Regions from separate parts of the Alkalicoccus luteus genome, predicted to be linked through region 1. Evidence: riboswitches for the same ligand, from Rfam matches in the RefSeq annotation. Region 1 holds a riboswitch; the other holds the start of a gene.
The links. A riboswitch is a leader RNA that binds a small molecule or an ion and turns the genes downstream of it on or off. The one in region 1 is predicted to bind cyclic di-GMP.
Positions count from the first base shown of each region.

Region 1 (4,198 bases):
ATGTTCACCACGACATTCAGGCAGAGGACTGTGAAGTTATCGATGCTGAGAACATGATTGTTATGCCAGGCCTTGTCGACAGCCACCGGCATACGTGGGAATCAGTCATTCGCAATACAGGAGCAGACTGGTCCCTGCAGAAATATCTGGGCAGCATTTATTACGGCAACATTGGTTCTAAAAGGCGGCCGCAGGACGACTATATCGGCAACCTGCTTGGCGCACTGGAGGCACTTGAAGCCGGTGTGACGACGATTTTGGATTGGACGATGGTCATCTCCAAGGATCACGCTGAAGAGATGATCCGCGGCCTGCAGGAATCCAAAATTCGCGGCGTGTTTGCTTACGGATGCCCTGGTGACGGGGATTATTGGAACAGGGAAAGCACGTTGACCAACGGAGATGACGCACGTTCGATTGCCAATCAATATTTTTCCTCAGGCGATCAGCGGCTGACGATGGGACTTGCGATCCGCGGTCCTGAGTTTTGTTCCTGGGATACGTCAGTGGAAGAGATAAAGCTGGCAAGAGAACTAAACGGCGTAGCGAGCATGCACCTCGGATTTGGAACGTGGGGGGCGATTGACAGATCGATCGAAAAGCTGCATCAGGCAGGCTTGCTCGGATCAGACCTCAACTTTGCTCATGCAAATGCCGTCAGTCCGGAAGAAATGAAGCTCTTGGCAGAGCACGGCGGATCGATTTCAGTCACGCCTGAAGTTGAAATGGCGATGGGACACGGGTATCCGGCAACAGGGCTCTGTCTGGAAAACGGCGTAAAGCCTGCGCTCGGTGTCGATGTTGTTACTTCAACAGGCGGGGACATGTTTGCCCAAATGAAGTTCGCGCTCCAGGCAGAGCGCTCCCGCATCAATGATCAGCTGCTTGCAAAAGGAGAAATGCCTGGACCACCTTTGAATATTCATGCGCATCAAGTGCTGGAAATGGCTACAATTGAAAGTGCGAAGGCGCTGAAGCTGGATCACAAAACGGGCAGTCTCACTCCAGGAAAAGAAGCCGACATCATCATGATTCGAACAGATGACCTGAACCTCTTCCCCGTCAACGATCCGATCGGTGCTGTCGTTACAAGTACGCATACCGGCAACGTAGACTCCGTGTTTGTCGGCGGCGAAGCAGTAAAGCGAGACGGAAAAATGGTTGGACTCGATTATAAAAACCTGCGCAGACAAGCTGTGGAGGCCCGTAATCACATTTACAGCGAATTCGGCAATCCAGATGACCTGTGGCTGCATGAGAACAACTGAGTAATGAGGATGGAAAACCGGAAGCAGTTCATGCTTCCGGTTTTTGACGCTTCATAAGCGTGGATCTTTGTTTTGAAGCCGAAAAGGGAAGGAGAGATGAGAAAGTCTCGTGTTATTCATAAAAAATCACGACAGATTTAGTTCCTATTACTCATATGAACGAATCGGCTAAGGGGTATAATAGTAACAAAAATAACATGTGACAAAGGCAAACCAATCTGAAAAGATGGGACGCAAAGCCGTGAGCCTAACCGCTGAATAGCGTATGGTCGTCAGGTTGCCGGGCCCGTTTCTGTGAGCCTCGGCTGGCACAGAAAGGGGTTTTTTGCGATGAAAAAAGTCCTGTTACTGCTGGTGGTGACTGCTATGGCAGCTGGAATTTGGGCGGCTCCCGCTGGAGCAGCTTCAGCTCCGAACGCAACTTGGCTCTGGAACCCGTGGATGTTTGTCGAAGATGAGAGTGGAACCATTGCCTTTCTAAAAGAAAAGAATGTCGAGCGTGTATTTGTACAAATTGATCGCAGTGTCCCACAGGCTTCCTACAGAAGTTTTATCCGTCGTGCAGGAACGGAAGGAATCAGCGTCTATGCCCTCGATGGCGCACCGGAATGGGCGGCACCAAAAGGAGATCGTCATTTGACGACAATGATGAACTGGCTGGGAGACTACCAGAAGCGTGCGGGAGCAGCAGAACGCTTTCAAGGCGTTCACTTAGATGTAGAGCCGTACCTGCTTAGCAGCTGGAACAGCAATCGGGCGAAGACGATCGCCGATTTTCAATCACTTCTGCTGACAGCGAAAAGAAAGAGTGCTGCGGCAGGACTGCCGCTGGAAGCAGATCTGCCATTCTGGTTTGACGAAATCAGCTTTAAAAACAAAAACGGAAGCGGGAATCTCGCAGAATGGGTGATTCAGCAGCTTGATGGCGTGACACTTATGGCTTACCGGGATACAGCTTCTGCAATCAATGAAATCGTAAAAAATGAAATGGCCTTCGCAGCAAAGCACAAAACGCCGGTCACCGTCGGAGTGGAAACCATGCAGTCTCACGAAGGCAATCATGTAACGTTCTTTGAAGAAGGCGAAGCATACATGAAGCAGCAGCTTGACCTGGTATCGGCCCGGTACGCGGGTCCCTACTATGGAGGAACAGCGATCCATCACGTCGACAGCTGGAAAACGATGAAGCCGTAAGGCGCTTTCGGCAGTTTCTCTCGACCACTCACCTTTAGCAGGTGGGTGGTTTTTGTCGTTTTCCAAAAAAACAAGGTTCCACGTCTGATTTGCCGCTTTTCCACATGAATCCGAGCTGTTGTTTACAGTTGATATATGATCTTTACAAGACGTTAATAGGAGTTCAGGCTGGTGATGCGGTACGATAGAGAAAAAGAGGAGGGTGACAGATGAAACCAGCTATCGTTGCACATCGAGGATTCTCACGCGCGTTTCCGGAAAATACCATGATCGCTTTTCGGGAAGCAGTTGCTGCTGGCGCAGAGGGGATTGAATTAGACGTCCAGCTGACAGCAGATGACGAACTCGTTATCATTCATGATCACACGCTTGACCGGACAACAGACGGTCATGGAGCAGTCAACCAATCTACTCTCAAGCAATTGTCGGGCCTGTCTGCAGGCAGCTGGTTTGACCATAAATTTGCATCTGAACGGGTTCCAGCTCTTCAAGAGGTGCTGAAATGGGCTCAGCCGCAGAATATCCAGCTGAATATAGAACTAAAGCATTTACCCGAGGATCGAGAACGAACGGCAATGGAAGCGGTCAATCTGCTGCAAAAATATCCGCAGAGAAGAAGACCCGTATTCTCCTCTTTCGACCACCCCGTGCTGCCCATGCTGAAAGGAGCAGAAGCTGATACAGCATTGCTCAGCCTGGGGGCGGTTTTGGAACCGGATCGGTACAAAAAAGAGCACGGCATCACAGGGCTGCACATTCAGTACACCATGATGACACCGGCAGAAATCTGTGAGCTGGAGAAACGCGGCATGGCAGTCCGTGTGTACACCGTTAATCACCCGGACGATCTGGAAAAGCTTTGCCGCACCGGATGCACGGCTGTCATCACGGACGACCCGGCTCTTGCGCTCAGAATACGAACCACGGTACAGCATTCGGTTAAATAACAGCTTAACAGAGCATGAAAACGGGAAAGGGAAGGGGAAGCATGGCACGGGTTGAAGAAGGGCAGGGATTCGCGATGACCGCAAAACTGAACGTAGGCCTTGGAGCCGTAGTTATTGTAATTTGGCTGTACATAGCAGATGTCGATATCGTGTCAGCTGCCCTCGTGCTGTCGTTTCTCATATTGATTCCGCTTCTCCTGCATATCGCTGTTCCGAAGCGGCCGAATATGAAAGCAGAGTTCATATTGCGCTGGCTCTCCCAGCGCTCCTTTTTAGCAGGCATTTTCGGTCTGGCCTCGGTCACGTTTGAGCCGCTGGTGCTGTCGATCGTGCTGGCATCCATCTGGTTTTTGTTCATGCTCGTCGTTGCGCTATGCGGCGCATGGAGAATCTACCGCAGGGGGCTTTATCCGGCTGAGGAAACGATTATTGATGTTGGCCTGCTTTTTACCGGGGTCGGAGGTATCTGGCTGATTCTTTGGCAGGCTGGAATTGATCAAGTTCTTCCATATGATGAACTGACGATGTCGCTGACGACGGTGCACTATCATTATTCGGCGGTCGTTATTCCTGTATTAACAGGGGCCTTCGGCCGGCTTCTCGTGTCGCTGCGCGGCGATACCGGCACGGCATACCGGTTTCTTGCAATCGGTGCGGCGATCGGTTCCCCATTGATTGCATTGGGTGTTATCCAAGGTCCGCCGCTGGAGCTGGTTTATGTTACGATTTATGCAGGACTCCTTTACTGGCTCAGCATCTGGTGGCTGATGCTGCTGCCGAAGATGACTC
Region 1 covers NZ_JBPZEY010000004.1:130,825-135,022, reverse strand. Annotated here, with positions in the region: gene ACSZLD_RS06935 (amidohydrolase family protein) at 1-1,268, shown strand, start outside; cyclic di-GMP riboswitch class I at 1,466-1,553, shown strand; gene ACSZLD_RS06930 (amidase) at 1,599-2,462, shown strand; gene ACSZLD_RS06925 (glycerophosphodiester phosphodiesterase) at 2,672-3,409, shown strand; gene ACSZLD_RS06920 (YndJ family transporter) at 3,451-4,198, shown strand, end outside.

Region 2 (4,198 bases), on a different contig from region 1:
CACTCCCTTCCAACGCCGACTCTTTTGATGCACTCGAAATCACGGTGCCGTTCTGCGAGTTCTTCGTAATGCCTTCAGCCTGCAGCTTCATTTCTTCCATAGAAGCGTTCGTCTCCTGCGAGATCGCCCCGAGCTCTTCGGATTTCCCCGTAATATAACGATCGAGCTGGTGACGTAATGCTTCTTCTTTTTTACGCACAGCCTGAAGCTCCTCTTCAAATGCTTCCAGCACGAGCTGCTGCTCGAAGCTGACAATCGATGATACAGCTTTGACGACCGTTTCAGCTTCGGTTGGACCGTAAACCTCATAGACGAGCGAAAACAACTTGAGCTGCAGTGCCTGATAAGCACTCAAATACCATTTCGGCTCCAGACCAATCTTCACGTGCACCTTTGCAATACGAATTCGCTTTTCAACAAAGGCATCATCGATCGTATCAGTGAACATTTCAGAAATATGCTTGCGAAGCGTTTGTTTCAGCCTGTCGACAGAGCTGTTCGCTTCAATGATCTCCATTAAGTGAGGCTTGATTTCAAGATTAGCATAAAAGAAATCGACGAGCTCCCCGATCCGTTCTTCCACCGATGGCCGAAAAGCAGCCAGAACACCGAGCATCTCTTCAGAGAATCCTGTCATTTCCATTTGGCGTTTAATATCCGGATCAGCTACCGTTATACTCCCCTTTTGCAGGACTGCTGCAGGCGGTTGTTTGTCCGACCGTTGAAACCACTTCATTTTTCTTCATCCCCCTCTTGACTATCTTGTTCCACTAACTTGCTGCAGGTTGTAATTCTTCCCTTGATATCGGCAAACTGCCGAAGATTCTGAAGAGCAGGTATGCTAAAATATCAAGTGCAGACCGAGGAGGGATTGCTTATGCTGACGAATTGGCTGGTAAAGCGGAAAGCACGCAGACATAAACAAACATTCGAGAAAATTCATTTATATCCTTATCCTGTCCGTGTAGCGGAAACTGACTATTATTACATAGAATACTTGCGCTCTAAGCAGCCCGTCGGCTATGCAGTGATTTCCCGTCACGAAGAAAACACGCTGGACGCAGCTGCTGCTCATAAACAGCTCCACTCGTTTTACCATCTGGCAGGCTTTATTAAAGAAGAGGCAAGGATGCGTGCCGGGATTCAGCTCGATCTTTTCCGAAAGCCGCTTGGTGTGATGGAAGAAGCGGATCGCAATGACCTGCAGCCAGGTTACCGCCTGATCAACCACCTTTTAAAAATACAACTCAAATATAAGCAAGTGTATGATCAGTTTCAAAACGTGCTGGCTGAGCTTGAAGACAGCGGCAGACCTATCGAAGCTGAAGACATTGAAGCAGCCATTCAATCAGCTGCCGAACTGGAGGTGCTTCAGTTCGACATGATCGATTCCTTAAGCCGCCAAACCGATACCCTGCGCGACTGGATTGCGTTGATGAACCGTCACAACTTGTGGGACAAGCTGAAGCGCGCGAACCAGGTTTTTTATCAGCAGCTCGTTCAAAACGAATCGGTTATGAGAGACGAAGCGAAAAAGATGCAGGTCGTCAAGCATGAACGTCGCGAAAAAATGATTCAGCAAAATGCAGATAAGCTCCGATCCCGTATGAAGCGGTCCTTTCAGGAGGAAGAGAAAGAACGTCGTTACCCTTAACCAGATCCGGCGCTGCCAAGCTGAACCAAATACAGAAGGAACCGGAGCACCCGTTTGAGCCCCGGTTCCTTTTATTCCGCGTCTGTTTCCTCCCCCGGCAAGACTTTCTCCGTCTCTTCAACACCATTCCTTATTCTCTCCCCTTCTCCTAGAGCCCACGACGGATACCATCGTACATTTCCAAAAGCCTTTCTCTCCTGTACGTTGAACGACGTTCGTTCGGAATATACCTCAGCTTTTCCAACAGCGATTTTCGTTTGCGTGTCATCGGTTACCGCCTCCTTATGCTTTTATTGTAGAGTCTTCTTCACCTCAAAAAAGCGGGCGGCAGATTGAATTTTCTATCCGTCTGCAGGTGGAGATTTACTCCATCCCCTGCTATTCGAATAAGTAAATAAAGAACCAGGATAATAAGACTGCAGATAATGGATTTTTTTGAAAATAGTACTTGCTCATGCCTAATCTCATAGTAAACTTACAGTAAGAGAAGAAGTTCGGGGGCAAACCTGTTGAAAAACAGGGACGCAAAGCCGCGGATCTAAGGGAAACCTCCTATGACAGCCGGGATGCCGCATATAAACCTTCACCAAGGAAGGCGGGGTATGAATGCGTAACGTACATGAGTTCGAAGCAGAAACAGTGGAAAAAGCGATTGCCAAGGCAGAAAAAACGCTGCATACACCAGCAAATGCTCTACACATCGACATTATCTGCCATGGGGAGAATCTGTTTTTTGGTCTGAGAAAATCAAAGGCTAAAATACGCGCATGGACGGAGGAGCCGCTAGAAGAAAGCTGGCTGGACACGCTGGATTCCTACCTCGATGAGCCGCTTGATGCCAGCAGAGATGAAAACTTATCCAGGAGACTGGAGGGGACCGCCTGGATGAAAGATGGCGTTCTCTATTTTGAAGGAAACGGACCCAAACGTCCTGTTCTTCACCTGCCGGATGAAGTGACCGCTTCTAAAAATGGCAGACAAACTGGTAGAACCACTCCGCTAACTGAGGGAGATATACTGGAGTTTTCGATCAACCTCCCGCCTCGTGAAACCACTTGGTCTGTTTCTATTGATAAAAAACAGCAGCTCGTTACGCTGAATGTAAAGCCTGGAGCGTACTATACTGCTGCAATCAATGATCATCCGCCCGCCGAATATCTGTATGTCAGTATTTCCAAAGAGGAAACACCGTTAAATCAACTGACAGAAACAGACGTCATAGAGCAGCTGGAACGGATGGATATTACCTACGGTATTCAAACGGATGTGATTCGGGAAGCATGTGCGTCTATTCAAGAGACCACTGTCCAAATAACGGCAGGAAAGCTGCCGAAGCACGGAAAAGACGGCCGGATTGACTTTAAGATCAATTTGCAGACAGAACAGAAAATGTACCGGGAGAAGCCGGACGGAACGATTGATTTTAGGGATTCGATTCGGATTCCGGCCGTTGAAGAAGGAGTCGTTTTAGGATCGATCATTGATCCAACAGCCGGCGAAGATGGCCTCAGCCTGTTTGGAGATGTGCTTCAAGCTAAAGCAGGCAGGCCGATCGCGGTTCAGGCAGGAGCGGGTATTGAACTCGATGAAGAAACGAAAACGATTACGGCTTCTATTGCCGGGCGTCCTCTTTTAAAGAAGCAGGGACAGCACGTGCGGTTATCCATTCTGCCGAAGCTCGTTCATGATGGGAACCTGCAGCTTGGAGACGGAAACATCCGCTTTACAGGGGATGTTGAAGTGATTGGGTCTGTCGAGGACGGCATGAAGGTGGAAGCAGCAGGAGATGTATGGATTCACGCTCACAGCGAGCAGTCGTCCTTACACGCTGCAGGCTCCATTACTGTTAACGGCAGCGTGCTGCATTCAACTCTTACAGCAGGGACGAGCAAAACAGCTCATGTAAAAACAATCAAGCTGCTGAAAACATTTTTGCATACCTACCCGTCTTTTTGACGAGTCTTTTATCAGGTCGTTGACTCCCCTGCTTTTCAGGCCTCTTATGAAAAGCAGCGCGGCCGCGGTCCGCTGATCCGGGCTTTGCAGGAAAAAAAGTACCCTCGGCTTCGCAGCGATACCGAGCAGCTTGTCGACCATTTGCTTCATTCCGGCTTATTTGAAGAACAGTGGCGTAATGTTGGCGAGCAGCTCCAAACTGCCCTGCTCACGTTTCACCGTGCACATGAAGCAGAGGATCAGCTCTTTCGTGATCTGCAGCAGAAGGCATTCCAGCTGCATGATCTGCTGGAGAGCCCTTCTGTCAGCAGATCTAGAATTGCTATTCGCTATGCCTCTCACAGCAAGCTCATTTCAGCTGGCGAAATTGACGTTCTCGGGAAAGGTGTCCTGCACTCCTATATGGAAGCAGACGGCGTGATCACGATCCATCAGCGTGCCGTTGGCGGCACGTTAAAGGCAGGACGTGGAATATCGGTTCGGGAGGCCGGTTCTCCTGGCGGAGCCAGAACACTTTTGGAAACGGATGAAACGGGTATCATTTCTATTGACCATTGCCATCCTGATGTGGTGCTGACGATCGGACGG
Region 2 covers NZ_JBPZEY010000014.1:11,420-15,617, forward strand. Annotated here, with positions in the region: gene ACSZLD_RS15355 (protoglobin domain-containing protein) at 1-736, opposite strand, end outside; gene ACSZLD_RS15360 (hypothetical protein) at 878-1,654, shown strand; cyclic di-GMP riboswitch class I at 2,144-2,228, shown strand; gene ACSZLD_RS15365 (flagellar assembly protein A) at 2,261-3,610, shown strand; gene ACSZLD_RS15370 (hypothetical protein) at 3,695-4,198, shown strand, end outside.
Region 2: linked by a shared signal. The riboswitch ahead of ACSZLD_RS15365 (flagellar assembly protein A) and the one ahead of ACSZLD_RS06930 (amidase) in region 1 are both predicted to bind cyclic di-GMP.